3 linked regions of the Prochlorococcus marinus XMU1408 genome follow. The protein of the gene in region 2 binds, or shares a complex with, the protein of the main gene of each other region. Links are inferred from orthologs where the notes say so. Each region holds a gene or a part of one and is shown on either strand. Other genes may lie near its edges. The genes, in order: nuoH, DNJ73_RS01795 and DNJ73_RS01195.

Evidence for each region.
Region 1: the proteins of DNJ73_RS01795 (region 2) and nuoH are in contact, whole or in part, in a cryo-EM structure (PDB 6KHJ), measured with the Thermosynechococcus vestitus proteins. The link is inferred for Prochlorococcus marinus XMU1408 from one-to-one orthologs. Residues at the interface, in WP_126986108.1 of Thermosynechococcus vestitus: Gly6, Tyr7, Glu8, Tyr9, Phe10, Gly12, Phe13, Leu14, Ile16, Cys17, Ser18, Pro21, Ala24, Leu25, Ala27, Ser28, Leu31, Arg32, Pro33, Ser35, Arg40, Leu41, Thr42, Thr43, Tyr44, Glu45, Ile51, Gly53, Ala54, Trp55; in WP_126985484.1 of Thermosynechococcus vestitus: Gln8, Lys26, Trp29, Leu30, Pro33, Met34, Met37, Leu38, Leu83, Ile84, Phe85, Lys86, Glu87, Asp88, Val89, Leu90, Pro91, Ala92, Thr100, Ala104, Val107, Ile108, Phe111, Leu112, Tyr114, Ile115, Ile125, Ser126, Leu128, Phe133.
Region 3: the proteins of DNJ73_RS01795 (region 2) and DNJ73_RS01195 are in contact, whole or in part, in a cryo-EM structure (PDB 6ZJN), measured with the Thermus thermophilus proteins. The link is inferred for Prochlorococcus marinus XMU1408 from one-to-one orthologs. Residues at the interface, in WP_096411116.1 of Thermus thermophilus: Glu45, Ser46, Asn48, Pro50, Ala51, Gly52, Glu53; in WP_223903221.1 of Thermus thermophilus: Met26, Thr27, Asn29, Gly31, Pro32, His34.

Annotation. Positions count from the first base shown.
Region 1 is NZ_QJUE01000001.1:217,112-221,917, reverse strand. Bases 1,576-4,494 are described here. They hold nuoH (NADH-quinone oxidoreductase subunit NuoH), read left to right. Parts: upstream 1,576-2,435; coding sequence 2,436-3,554; downstream 3,555-4,494. Other genes in these bases: DNJ73_RS01120 (NADH-quinone oxidoreductase subunit J), read left to right, coding at 4,318-4,494; ndhI (NAD(P)H-quinone oxidoreductase subunit I), read left to right, coding at 3,665-4,321; DNJ73_RS01135 (citrate synthase), read left to right, coding at 1,576-2,360. In the rest of the region: DNJ73_RS01140 (DUF3352 domain-containing protein), read left to right, coding at 1-1,097; more of DNJ73_RS01135, read left to right, coding at 1,233-1,575; more of DNJ73_RS01120, read left to right, coding at 4,495-4,806. UniProt on the Escherichia coli protein: NDH-1 shuttles electrons from NADH, via FMN and iron-sulfur (Fe-S) centers, to quinones in the respiratory chain. The immediate electron acceptor for the enzyme in this species is believed to be ubiquinone.
Region 2 is NZ_QJUE01000002.1:58,317-62,956, reverse strand. What follows is about bases 584-3,336. They hold DNJ73_RS01795 (NAD(P)H-quinone oxidoreductase subunit 3), read left to right. Parts: upstream 584-1,655; coding sequence 1,656-2,018; downstream 2,019-3,336. Other genes in these bases: yvcK (uridine diphosphate-N-acetylglucosamine-binding protein YvcK), read right to left, coding at 3,300-3,336; DNJ73_RS01785 (NAD(P)H-quinone oxidoreductase subunit J), read left to right, coding at 2,776-3,297; nuoB (NADH-quinone oxidoreductase subunit NuoB), read left to right, coding at 2,009-2,758; DNJ73_RS01800 (rubredoxin), read right to left, coding at 1,146-1,571; DNJ73_RS01805 (photosynthesis system II assembly factor Ycf48), read right to left, coding at 584-1,149. Also shown: psbE (cytochrome b559 subunit alpha), read right to left, coding at 1-24; more of DNJ73_RS01805, read right to left, coding at 133-583; more of yvcK, read right to left, coding at 3,337-4,640. UniProt on the Escherichia coli protein: NDH-1 shuttles electrons from NADH, via FMN and iron-sulfur (Fe-S) centers, to quinones in the respiratory chain. The immediate electron acceptor for the enzyme in this species is believed to be ubiquinone.
Region 3 is NZ_QJUE01000001.1:229,811-234,616, reverse strand. Bases 1,888-4,806 are described here. They hold DNJ73_RS01195 (NAD(P)H-quinone oxidoreductase subunit H), read right to left. Parts: upstream 3,980-4,806; coding sequence 2,795-3,979; downstream 1,888-2,794. Other genes in these bases: rsmH (16S rRNA (cytosine(1402)-N(4))-methyltransferase RsmH), read left to right, coding at 4,021-4,806; DNJ73_RS01200 (acyl-CoA thioesterase), read right to left, coding at 2,338-2,790; DNJ73_RS01205 (AMP-binding protein), read left to right, coding at 1,888-2,341. Outside these bases: menA (2-carboxy-1,4-naphthoquinone phytyltransferase), read left to right, coding at 1-118; menC (o-succinylbenzoate synthase), read left to right, coding at 138-1,109; more of DNJ73_RS01205, read left to right, coding at 1,106-1,887.

The sequences.
Region 1 (4,806 bases), on a different replicon or contig from region 2:
TCAGCACCTCAAAAACAGAAATAATTTCAAAACAAATTAATTCAAACAACTCAATCTACTTTGCAAATGATGAAGGTAATCTTTTAATATCATCCAATCCTAATATCATACAATCTTCAATAGAAGAATTAGATAGCAATATAATAAATACAAAAAAAATGTATAAGAATATTCAATTAAAGGATAATCTTAAAGACGGATTGTTATTATTAGAAATGTCTCCAAAAAAGATTTTAAATCTTATTGGTCAAGAAGAAGATTTATTGAATATAAACAAGGTAGACAATTTACTATCTTCTTTAAATGTAGATAAAAATAAATTAAACTTAGAAGGAATATTAGCTTACAATGTTAAAACTAAAATGCCAGTTAAAGATATTAATTCTAATTTAATTGATATAAAAAAGGAATCTGAATTGCCTCAGAATTATATATTAGTTGACAATCCCAAGCAGTATTTCCAGAAAGATTCTGTCCATCCATATCAAAAGCTAATAGCCTCTATTATCAAAGAATCAACAACCTCAGATTATTCTGAGCTCTTAAAAATAATTCTTGAAAACTCTCAAGGAAATTTGATTTGGATAAATGATAAAGACTGGTTGATTTTAACTAGGAAATCTGATACGAAAAAGACAGAGATAGATGATATTCTAAAAAAAGAGAATTTTTTGAATTCAAATCTAGATTTTAAAAGCAGACAGCTAGAGATTTGGTCAAAAATAAGTACAAATGAAAATAATGCATATGAGCTAAAAGATAACATTGAGGCAATTGTCGAAGAAGATGACAAGACTTACATTTGGAGTCAAAACTTATCTTCTATATCAAATTTTGATAATACAAACTACCTCAAAAATTATTCAGATAATGAACAGAATACAAATGAATTTAATGATTTTGATGATGTCCTAAAAATTCATTTAGGGAAAGAAAAAACTAAAGAAATTTTAAATAGTTTCTATCCATATATCTTATTGAAAACTATGTTAGGAAACACACTAAATCCTCCTCAGGATATTGATATAGCCATTGCAGTACCTACAATTAATTATCCAGACTTCATTAAAGTTAAAATCAACTTAAAAACAAGTTGATAAAAAGTTTAAAGTGCTATATTAAAAATATAGTTTAATTCTATAAAATAAAGTTCAAGTTGAAAATTTTTCAATTGAACAGAAAATTGTTTTGCAGGAGCTAAAGCCATAGATAACGAAAAAAAGACAACTAATTTGGTTCTAAAACCAGGCTTGGAAGGGGTTCCAGTAACCAACTCAGGGATATGCGAAATAAATGGAACAGAAGGAAGGCTTAGCTACAGAGGTTATCCAATATCTGAGCTAGCCCAAAAAAGTAGTTTTTTAGAAACTGCATTTCTCTTGATCTGGGGAGAACTTCCCACTGAAAATGAGCTTGAGAAATTTGAAAAGGACGTTCAAATGCATAGACGAGTGAGCTTTAGAATTAGAGATATGCTCAAGTGTTTTCCAGAGTCTGGGCATCCTATGGATGCTCTTCAAGCAAGTGCTGCATCTTTGGGCCTCTTTTATTCTCGAAGAGCAATTGATGATCCAAAATATATCTACGACGCAGTTGTGAGGTTGATTGCAAAAATTCCAACTATGGTTGCTGCTTTCGAGCAAATAAGAAAAGGAGACGATCCAATTCAACCTCAAGATGATTTACCTTACTCTTCCAATTTCCTTTATATGCTCACCGAGAGGGAGCCAAGTCCTCTTGCAGCAAGAGTTTTCGACAGATGTTTAATTCTTCATGCCGAGCACAGTCTCAATGCAAGTACATTCAGCGCAAGAGTAACTGCAAGCACATTAACTGATCCTTATGCCGTCGTGGCTTCTGCCGTTGGGACATTAGCCGGTCCTCTTCATGGAGGGGCCAATGAAGATGTGATAGCAATGTTAGAAGAAATTGGAAGACCTGATGAAGCCTCTTCATTTCTCAATGATGCAATTGAAAAAAAAAGGAAAATCATGGGCTTTGGACACAGGGAGTATCGAGTCAAAGACCCTAGAGCAACAATTTTACAAGCCTTCGCAGAGGAACTTTTCTTGGAATTTGGTAAAGATGAAATGTATGAAGTAGCCAAAGCACTTGAAGAAGAGGCTATTTCCAAGCTGGGGCCAAAAGGTATATTCCCAAATGTTGACTTTTATTCCGGACTTGTTTACCGAAAGCTTGGTATTCCTCGAGATTTGTTTACACCTGTTTTTGCGATTTCCAGAGTTGCTGGTTGGTTGGCTCACTGGAGAGAGCAACTTGGAGCAAATAGAATTTTCAGACCATCACAAATTTATGAAGGAGCAAAAATTAGAAATTGGCAGCCTCTTGAGAGCAGATAATTTGAAATTTATTTTTTTCGAATTTTAAATTAATTCAAAATTACACTAACCTTATTATTAGATCAAATATCAGAAGTGAATTCAGGTATAGACCTTGAGATGAGTTTTACCCAAGGTGTTCAAAACCTTGGTTTATCTCATGAATTAGCACATCTTTTATGGATCCCTCTTCCAATGCTTTTAGTATTGGTTTCAGCTGTAATTGGGGTCTTAGTAACAGTTTGGCTTGAACGAAAAATTTCTGCAGCAGCTCAACAAAGAATTGGGCCTGAATATGCAGGTGCACTTGGAATTCTTCAGCCAATGGCTGACGGTTTGAAACTTTTAGTAAAAGAAGACATTATTCCCGCAAGGGCAGACAGCGTTCTTTTTACAGTTGGTCCAATATTAGTATTAGTTCCTGTAATTCTATCTTGGTTAATTGTTCCTTTTGGTCAAAATCTTTTAATAAGCAATGTAGGCATAGGAATCTTTTTATGGATTGCTCTAAGTAGTATTCAACCTATTGGTCTACTAATGAGTGGCTACTCTTCAAATAATAAATATTCTTTGCTAGGTGGACTTAGAGCTGCCGCTCAATCAATTAGTTATGAAATTCCATTAGCGCTAGCGGTGTTAGCAATAGTTATGATGAGCAATTCATTGAGTACTGTCGATATAGTTGAGCAACAAAATACTGCCGGTTTTCTTAGCTGGAACATATGGCGACAACCTGTAGGTTTTATAATTTTTTGGATCTGTGCATTAGCTGAATGCGAGAGACTACCTTTTGATTTACCTGAGGCAGAAGAAGAACTTGTAGCTGGTTATCAGACTGAGTATGCGGGTATGAAATTTGCTCTGTTTTACTTGGCTGGATACATAAATCTTGTTTTATCTGCATTACTTGTTTCCGTTCTCTACCTAGGAGGTTGGGGATTTCCTATCTCAATTGATTGGTTTTCATCTTTGATAGGTCTTTCAATTGATAATCCATTAGTTCAAATTATTGCTGCATCTCTTGGAATTGTAATGACAATTCTGAAGGCTTATTTACTGGTTTTTTTAGCAATTTTATTGAGATGGACTACTCCAAGAGTTCGAATTGATCAATTACTTGATTTAGGATGGAAGTTTCTTTTACCTATTTCATTGGTCAATTTACTTGTAACTGCTTCACTTAAATTGGCATTTCCGATGACATTTGGCGGATAATGGAAAAGCAACACACTAGCTAGGTTTTTTTAAGTAAAAGTACCTACATTTAATTGAAAAAAACTGTATAATGAGTATTGTAATTAGAGGCCGCCGGCAGCAAATTTAATATGCTTGGTTTCCTTGAAAAAGTTGCCGACTACACTAAAGAAGCCGTTAGTGCAGCGAAATATTTAGTTGATGGACTTGGCGTTACATTCGACCACATGCGTCGAAGACCTGTAACGGTTCAATATCCTTACGAAAAGCTAATTCCATCTGAGCGTTACAGAGGAAGGATTCATTATGAGTTTGACAAGTGCATTGCATGCGAGGTTTGCGTAAGGGTATGCCCAATCAATCTGCCAGTCGTTGATTGGGTAATGAATAAAGAAACCAAGAAAAAAGAATTGAGAAATTATTCTATTGACTTTGGTGCATGTATTTTTTGTGGAAATTGCGTTGAATATTGCCCTACAAATTGCTTGTCAATGACAGAAGAATATGAACTGTCTGCATTTGATAGACATAGCCTTAACTACGATAATGTTGCTCTTGGAAGACTACCAACAAGCGTAACTTCAGATCCATCAGTTCGTCCTCTCAGAGAATTACCCTATTTGCCAAAGGGCATAATGGACCCTCATGAATTACCCGCGAACCAACAAAGAGCAGGTAAGCTTCCAAGTCAGATTATAAAAGAACTGCAAGCAGAGAAATCAGAAGAAGAAGGTAATAATAATTCGTCGGATATGGTTCCAAATAAATTAAATTCTACTAACAAATGAATATCGCTTATTCAACAGAATTAATTTGCTTTCTAATTCTTAGTGCCGTCATAGTTTCTGGAAGTTTGGCAGTTGTTTTATTAGAAAATATTGTTTACTCAGCATTTTTATTAGGCGGAGTATTTATGGCTGTAGCAGGTTTATATCTTTTGCTAAATGCTAGTTTTGTCGCTGCAGCTCAAATTCTTGTATATGTAGGAGCTGTAAATGTTTTGATATTATTTGCAATTATGTTAGTTAATAATAAAGAAAAGTTAAAACCAATTAAAGGTCTTAGAACTAGAAAATTGATTTCTGGTGGGGTATGTGGTGGATTATTAATCCTATTATTGCGTGTTAGCATTACCACCAAATGGAACTTACCAGGGCCAGCCTCTATTGGTGAAGAAGCAACAGAAAGAATTGGAGAGCATTTATTTACTGATTACTTATTACCTTTTGAACTTGCTTCAATTTTGTTGTTAATGGCTATGATTGGAGCAATT
Region 2 (4,640 bases):
TTCCCCGGTAGAGCCGGCAGCCATAGCCTCACTTAATCAGCTCAGTGATCTTATCAAGCGAAAATCAAAAGAATGGATCTCTGTTGCAAGCTGGTTACACAGAGTCACGGAAATCATCAAAATTTAATGATTTCAACCCTGCCATCTCAATAAATTCCCTCTTTCGCCAAATACAAATCCCTTTGTACTGACACTATTTAAATCGTCCATAAACAGAATTCTAATGAAATTTGTCGGCACAGAATCACCAACAGGGTCTTGTTCCCAAGTTTTCCCATCATCATTACTGATTAATAAAGTCCCATTTCCTCCTGCGGCCCAAATTGACTTAGCAGGATCCCAAGCAAGATCTTGATAGTTATAGCCATTAACTATTGGGATTATGGGCTTAGACCAAGCGTCAATATTATCTGAATCTTCATTAAATCTGATTTCAGCTCCTCTAGAAAGCATCCATAAATCTCCATTTGGCATTTCACCAACACTTTGTACTCTTTTACTACTTGCTCTCTGATGAGGACTCCAAGTCTCCCTATCTGAACTCAGAACTGAGAAAAAATTCCCAAGACTACTTACGCTGACATATCCTCCATTAGTTGTTCGTCTTAATTCTCTGATACCTCCAGATCCAGAAGTATCAACAACCAATGCTTCCCAGTTTGCACCTCCATCTGTAGTTTTATAAATTGCTCCCGCAGTGGTTGCCAATTCAGCAGAATCAAAATCAATTGTGGTAATCAAATAAGGGTCTCCTGGTAACTTATTTCCTAGATCGAGACGAGTCCAATTTTTTCCTCCGTCAGTTGTATGAAGAATTAAACCTGGTTGGCCTGCGATCCAGCCCTCTTGATCTTTGAAATCAATGCTTATCAAGCGAAAGTTACCTTCGCTAGGGATATCCAAATTCCTTTCATTCCAGGTAATTCCTCCATCATTTGTCTCCAGAATTAATCTATCTGTTCCAACTAGAAAACCATTTTTGTCATCAACAAAGTCAATATCTAGAGGATTTGCATCAGTATCAAGATCTACTGGTGACCATGGACTGGATGAACCCATAGATGCATTGCTAACAGTGCATCCGCTCAGAGCTACTCCAATTATTAAAGCAAGAGTCAAATTAATGAGATTAGAAAACAGACTTTTCATTTCAAGGAATAAAGAGAGAGAAAACAGGCAGCAGCTAAAGCCAGGCTTCCAAAAATTAGTACGTTTTTCTGGCCTGAAGGAAGTTTATTAAACCCAAAGCCATAAGTTAGGTTTTCTTCAAATCCACTAGGCTTTGATTTAGGTCCAATATCCTTGTATCCACCAAATCCTACTCGACAGACAGGGCATCTAAACTTCTCTTTATCTATATCCAGAAAAGCAGTTCCTGGCTTAATACTTAGCTTTTTTATGCCCTCATCAGGATCGTAAATAAAGCCACAGCTCATGCATTCGAAGCGATTGAATTTTGAATCAAATTCCATGGTTTTGTCATTTTGTTCTAATGAAAAAACTTGCTTTTGTTGTTCATCAGAATTCAAATTTTTCAAAGCATTTGATTCTGTTTTGATGTTTTCACTCACAGTTTTCACTTTCACATAAAACAACTCTATGGCACTAATCTAGAAAATGACTGTCAAACTGATATTGAAATCAGTAATTAGTTCATGTTTTCCCTACAGGGTTATGAGTATTTTTTAGGATTTCTTCTTATTTCAGGAGCAGTTCCTATTCTTGCTCTTACTACAAATAAACTCATAGCACCAAAAAGCAAAGCTGGGGAAAGGCAACTTACCTATGAATCAGGTATGGAGCCTATTGGAGGAGCATGGATACAATTTAATATTCGTTACTACATGTTTGCGCTTGTTTTCGTTATCTTTGACGTTGAAACGGTGTTCCTTTACCCATGGGCGGTTGCATTTCACAGACTTGGATTATTAGCATTCATAGAAGCACTTGTTTTTATCACAATACTGGTTGTGGCACTAGCATATGCATGGAGAAAAGGTGCCCTTGAATGGAGTTAAATCCCTTGAACAACTCTCCCGCAACCGAAACCGTAAGAAGTCTCAGAGAGGCTACATGTGGTCCAGTTGGCGCTCCATCAATAACGAATGATTTAAGCGAAAATATAATTCTCACGAGCCTTGAAGATCTTCATAACTGGGCAAGATTAAGCAGTTTATGGCCTCTTTTGTATGGAACTGCCTGCTGTTTTATTGAATTTGCCGCCCTAATTGGATCACGATTTGATTTTGATAGATTCGGATTAGTACCTAGAAGTTCTCCCAGACAAGCAGATCTACTAATAGTTGCTGGAACGGTCACAATGAAAATGGCACCTGCTCTTGTAAGACTTTATGAACAAATGCCTGATCCAAAATACGTAATTGCAATGGGAGCTTGCACAATTACTGGCGGAATGTTCAGTGCCGATTCGACTACAGCAGTAAGAGGTGTTGACAAATTAATTCCAGTTGATCTTTATCTTCCTGGATGCCCTCCTAGACCAGAGGCAATATTTGATGCTGTAATTAAATTAAGAAAAAAAGTTGCAAATGAATCAATATCAGAAAGGTCGAAAATAACTCAAACACATAGATACATAACTATTCCACATAAAATGAAAAGAGTTGATCCAAAAGTTAATGGCCAATATCTCAATGCAAAATCACAATTAATAGCCTTAAACCCTTCACTATCAGAAGAATTTGACCAGTCTCTTAAAGAGGTTCAAAAAATATCTGAAGAACTTTCAAGTAATTAATCACCCTTTTTAAATCCATGACAAAAGAATCTGAAATCATAGAAGACAAAAAAAACTCTGGTCCGGTAAGCGAATGGCTTTCTCAAAATGGATTTGAAAATATATCTCTCTCAGAGGACCATCTTGGTATTGAGGTTATTAAAGTCAATCCAACAAATCTTTTACCAATAGTTGAGGCGTTAAAAAATGATGGATTTAATTATCTTCAATGTCAAGGTGGATACGATGAAGGTCCTGGACTAGACATTGTTTGCTTTTATAACTTAATCGAAATGAATGAATTTAAACAAGATATTTCTCCTCGCGAAGTAAGATTAAAAGTATTTTTAAGTCGCAATGGTGACTTAACTGTTCCTAGCGTATATAGCCTTTTTAGAGGTGCAGATTGGCAAGAAAGAGAAACGTTTGACATGTATGGTGTAAATTTTAAGGGCCACCCACATCCAAAAAGACTTTTAATGCCTGAAGATTGGAAGGGATGGCCATTGAGAAAAGATTATATTCAGCCAGATTTTTATGAACTGCAAGATGCTTACTAAAATTATTTACCTCTTTTGTACCTCCGATAAAATCTCATTATTGCTAAAGCAAGACTTCTAGGATCATGTCGCAAAGTTGGAGTAGCTTTTGAGCCTTGAAGTGAAGCCAGATAAACCTTATAACCTCTTGCTAGAAGGTCATTCTTATTACATTTAACTGGTTCAGCTCCTTTTGACTTGTAGTAATCCAACAATGGTGAGGGTTGCAATTCGCCTTGAGCAAGAATTGAACTAAATATTTTTCTAGTGATTCCTCTGGTAGCTAATTGAGCCTCAATAGCTCTCACATGACCAGTTACATCAAGTCCATCAGTTTCTCCTGGCTGAGTCATCAAATTACATATATACAATTTGGGAGCATTGCTTCTTTCAATTGCTTCGACTATTTCAGGTACAAGTAAATTTGGAAGAATTGAAGTGTATAAACTTCCAGGGCCAATTAATATAATTTCTGCATTTTTTATAGCCTCTAGCGCTCTTGGCAAAGCTGGAGGTTGAGAAGGGTGGCAACCGATTCTTACTATTGGAAGTTGTGCTTTACCAATAGCTGATTCTCCATTTATCCGTTCACCATTTTCAAGCTCTGCCCATAATCGGACATCTACATTAGTTGCTGGTACAACTTGCCCCTGAACAGCAAGAACCCTACTCGAAGCAGTAATTGCTGTCTCTAAGCTTCCAGTTATTGCAGTTAAAGCAGAAAGAAAAAGGTTGCCAAAGCTATGTCCCTCAAGTCCACTTCCTGAAGAAAAGCGATACTGAAAAAGCCCCTTTATAAGTGGTTCTTCCGTTGCTAAGGCTGCCAAACAATTTCTTATGTCACCAGGAGGCTGAACACCAAGTTCTCTCCTGAGAACCCCGCTACTTCCTCCGTCGTCTGCGACAGTAACTATTGCTGTAATTCGACTGCTATATCTTTTTAAACCTTTTAATAATGAAGATAAACCTGTTCCACCACCTATAGCAACAATATTTGGACCTCTATTTAATCTTTGTTTAGCTCTTAATGCATCAACTAAAAAAGTATCTTTTTTTGTGCCTAAAGCTTGCTTAATTGATTCAAAACTTCTCCCTTGCCCCCAAATCAACAAAGATATTCCTATCAGAAAAACTATTGGTCCAAAAATAGTTCTAGGTAAAAAAGTAGTTATGAATCCTAAAAACCAAAAAAGTATTTCAACAACCCAATATATAGGCCTAAGATCAGCCCAGATTGATGCCCCTATTAAAGCAATTAATAAACCTAATCCAGATGTCATTAGCCATCTTTTAACCACTAGCCCAGGTAAAAGCCATCTAATAGCTCTTTTAAAACGTGAGTAAAGCTGAAAAGACAAACTTGC
Region 3 (4,806 bases), on a different replicon or contig from region 2:
ACATCACAACCAACCTGAGCGTATTAAAAACAGTAAGTTTTTAGCTTTACGCTTTCAGACAATTAATGGTTTATGCTTGAGTATAGGTTTTGCTATATCCTCATTTTTTTATAATTAATTTTTGATTTTATTGAATCATGAAATTAATAATTAATATCAAGCCATTTTCATTTCAACTAACAAGAAAATTAATAACCTCGCAAGGAATTATTCATAACAAGGTAGGTTTATTGTTGCAAATAAAAGACTCAAATGGAAATTGCGGATGGGGGGAAGTTTCACCTATTGAGAAAAAGGAATTAGAAAAAAGTATCGAAAGTCTTGATTTTATTGGGAAACAAACTACAAAAGATTCAATAGAAAATTATTTATTTGAATTGCCAGGCGCACTTGCTTTCGGATTAGGGTCCTGCTTAGCCGATTTAGAAAGTCTCACTCAAAGGAAAATAAATCTTGAAGGTTTTGACGTCGCAAAATCAGCTTATCTTTTACCTACAGATATTGATCCATTAGAGTCAATACGTAAATATGTAGATGAATCAAATGAGAAGAAAAGTTCTTGTACAATAAAATGGAAGGTATCTCACCTAGAAAATAACTTTAAGGAAGAAAAAATATTACAAAAAATCTTAGACATTTTACCAAATAATTTTAAACTTAGAATTGATCCAAATGGAGGTTGGAGTCGCCAAAAAGCACAAGAATGGATTAACGAACTCAAAAACGAACCTCGTTTGGAATGGATTGAACAGCCACTCCCATCAAAAGATATTGAAGGTTTATTTTCATTGGCCACTCAAATTCCAATCGCACTAGATGAATCTTTGGTTGAATTTCCATATTTACGAAAAACATGGAAAAGTTGGCAAATACGTCGCCCTGCATTAGATGGTGATCCGAGATTACTGTTAAAAGAAATAGAACAAGAAGATAGTCAAACAGTCATAAGCACAGCTTTTGAAACTGGTATTGGGAGAAGGTGGGTTAATCACCTCGCTGCCAGACAAGTCAAAGGGGGAAATCCTTGTGCACCTGGACTTGCACCTGGATGGTGCCCAAAAGGCCCACTCTTCAACAACAATCCGAAATTAGTCTGGGAAGCCGTATGACCAAAATTGCAGTTGTAGAATGTATTCCTGAAAAAAACCTGGACTGTTCAAAAGAAATTTTAAAGAATTTTGAAAAGCATAACTGGGTGTATCTAGCGCCTCCAAAAGATCAAACGAAAATCCCCACATCGTCAACCTTACCTGAAGGAGAAGGAATAATCATTTCAAGCGGGGGCAGCCTTGGAGGGCCAAATCTTTGTTTCCAATCACTTAAAAATCTCACTAATTCGGCTTTATCAACCGGAAAGTGGTTAAAGAATCATGGCCTTAAGCCAAATGAATGCATCATTCTCAATTCACTACCTTTGCATCATATAAGTGGTTTCATGCCTTGGTGGAGACATCAGACTTGGGGATCTGGGTATTACTGGATTTCAAATTCTATAATGCATAAACCACTTCAACTTAAGCAATTTAGTGAAGCATTAACTAATAAACATAGACGTCCATTAATTACATCCCTAGTTCCAACTCAATTATTATCTTTGATAGATAATACTGATGGTTTGAAATGGCTTCAATCCCTTGCTGTGATATGGGTTGGAGGAGCTTCCATTCCTATAGACCTTGCTGAAAAAGCACGCAGAAAGTCTATTAATCTAGCTCCTTGTTATGGGGCCACCGAAACAGTAGCAATGGTGACTTGCCTTAGTCCTAAAGACTTTTTAAATGGAAGTAATAGTGTTGGGTTCCCTCTCGAAGATGTTGAGATAGAAATCAACAAAAGAAATTCACTTAAGATTAAAACCAGTAGAATTGCAACTTCAAAATGGAAGAATAATAAATTCGAATCAATTAAAGACTCATATGGATGGTGGGAAGCAGGCGATCTAGCGCAATACATCACTCTCGACAATAGAAAAGCAATACAAATCCTAGGTAGAAGAGATTCAGCTATAAATTCGGGCGGTGAAACGATTTTTCCAGAAGATATCGAAATGGAATTAATGAAAATAATCTCAAAAAATCAAATCCCAATTAAAGATATTTTTGTACTAGGAGTTAGTGACAAGAAATGGGGACAACGTTTAGTTGCCTTAACAAAATTCAAAGAGAAAGAACTAAACAGATATCCAATCATTTCACTTCTGAATGATCTCATTGAAGACTGGCAACCATCCAAAAAACCACTGAACTGGTACGATTGTCCAAAACTTTCAAGAAATATCAATAAAAAATGGGAAATAAAAAAATGGCAAGATTGGATAGCCTTTAATAAACCTATTAACTAAAAATTCGAACTAGATTCATGAAGCCACAAATTTATTTGTTTAGATAATGCACATTTTTTTCTAGTAATTGGATTTATCGATACATGTTTTATATTTGTCGAACCGATTTGCTCTCCATTCTTTTTAAATTTAAATCGAAGTACGAATGAAGACTCATTTATCTTCTCTGTTTCAAGTTCAATATTTATAGTATCTCCAACATAAAGTGGTTGAAAATAATTTGCTTCACAATGAACAACTGGTAAAGCTACATCTAGTTGGCTTGTATTGATTTCGTTTGTAGGAAAAATATCTTTCAAAGCTATTCCATATTTTTCTAAACTTTCTTCCCAAGTTTCATGACACCATCTAAATAATTCAAGAAAGTGAACCACACCTGCAGCATCTGTTTCACCAAAACGAACTGTTCGTTTCAAACATAACCATTCTCTAGGATTACGCTTGTCCAAAAACCTATCTATCAACAGAACCCATAATCACATCAATCGAACCTAAGATTGCCATTATATCAGCGACCTTGGCTCCCTTCAGTATGTGAGGAAGTATCTGCAAATTATTTGAGTCAGCTGCTCTAATTTTAAACCGCCAAGGGGTTACATCATTATTACCTTGAATAAATACTCCTATCTCTCCTTTTCCAGACTCAAGGCGTGTATATAATTCACCATTAGGAATCTTAAAAGTCGGTGCAACTTTCTTGGCTACATATTGATAATCAAAGCCCGATAAATCACCTTTTTTTCCCTCAACTGTTCTTTGTGCCTCAAGATTTTCTGTTGGCCCCCCAGGAATCATCTCACAAGCTTGTCGTAATATTTTTAATGACTGTCTCATTTCTTCAATACGAACTCTATATCTTGCATAACAATCACCCTCTTTCTCCCATGCAATATCCCATTCAAAATCGTCATAGCATTCATAATGATCTACCTTTCTCAAATCCCACGGGACACCTGCCGCCCTAAGCATTGGGCCAGAAAGACTCCAGTTAATCGCTTGCTCTTTTCCTATAACTCCTAAACCTTCTATACGTCTACGAAAAATAGGATTATTAGTAATCAATTTTTCATACTCATCAATTTTTGGACCAAACCAGTCACAAAAATCTTTGCATTTTTCTAACCAACCCCAAGGCAAATCACATGCAACGCCACCAATACGGAAATAATTATTATTAATCAATCTCTGACCAGTTGCAGCCTCCCATAAATCGTAAATCATCTCTCTTTCTCTAAAAATATAAAAGAAAGGAGTTTGAGCTCCGACATCAGCCAAAAATGGACCTAACCAAAGCAAATGGTTAGCGATCCTATTCAACTCAAGCATTATCGCTCTGATATAACTTGCTCTCTTGGGTACCTTTATATTTGCTAAACGCTCAGGGGCATTAACAACAATGGCTTCATAAAACATACCAGCCGCATAATCCATGCGACTCACGTAAGGAACAAACATAACGTTTGTTCTATTCTCAGCAATTTTCTCCATCCCTCGATGCAAGTAACCAATAACTGGTTCACAATCAACAACATCCTCTCCATCAAGGGTTACTACTAATCGCAATACCCCATGCATTGATGGATGATGTGGCCCAAAGTTGACCACCATTGGCTCAGTACGCGTTTCAAGCTGCGTCATTGGGCCCAACCAAAGCAATGTCTAGATACTAGTAAAAACTTATGAAAGAAGTGCCAATTAGTTCAAGTTCTAACTTTAATCATATCCCTGTAATGGGGAAAGAAATAATTCGATCATTAAAGGAATTACCAAGTGAATTAACAAAAAAAGGATTAATTATTGATGCAACCATTGGAGGCGGGGGACATTCCGCTCAAATACTCGAAAATTTCCCTGGAATCAAAATTATTGGGCTGGATCAAGACCCAATGGCTATAAAAGCAGCATCAAAAAAATTAATTAAATTCGGAACAAGAATAGAAATAATCTCTACAAACTTCGCAGACTTTTCACATCACGAACAAGCCATTTGTGTCCTAGCGGATCTTGGCGTTAGTAGTCATCAACTTGATGAGCCTTCACGAGGTTTTAGCTTTCGTTTAAATGGTCCAATAGATATGCGTATGAATCCCAAAGAGGGTTCAAGTGCAGCCGAACTTATTGAAACTCTCTCTGAGCAAAATCTAGCTGATTTAATATATGAATTAGGCGAAGAAAAACGATCTAGGCGTATTGCAAGAAAAATAAAAAATGATCTAGCTGAAAATGGACCATACTCTGGAACTCAAGACCTTTCTTATGCAATTGCAGGCTGCTTCCCCCCCAAGCAAAGATATGGTCGAATTCATCCCTCAACAAGAACTTTTCAGGCTTTAAGAATAGCTGTGAATAATGAATTAGGCTCTCTCGAAAGTTTACTTTTAAAAGCTCCAAACTGGTTGTTAGAGAATGGATTATTTATGGTAATGAGTTTTCATTCACTAGAAGATAGAAGAGTAAAATCGAGC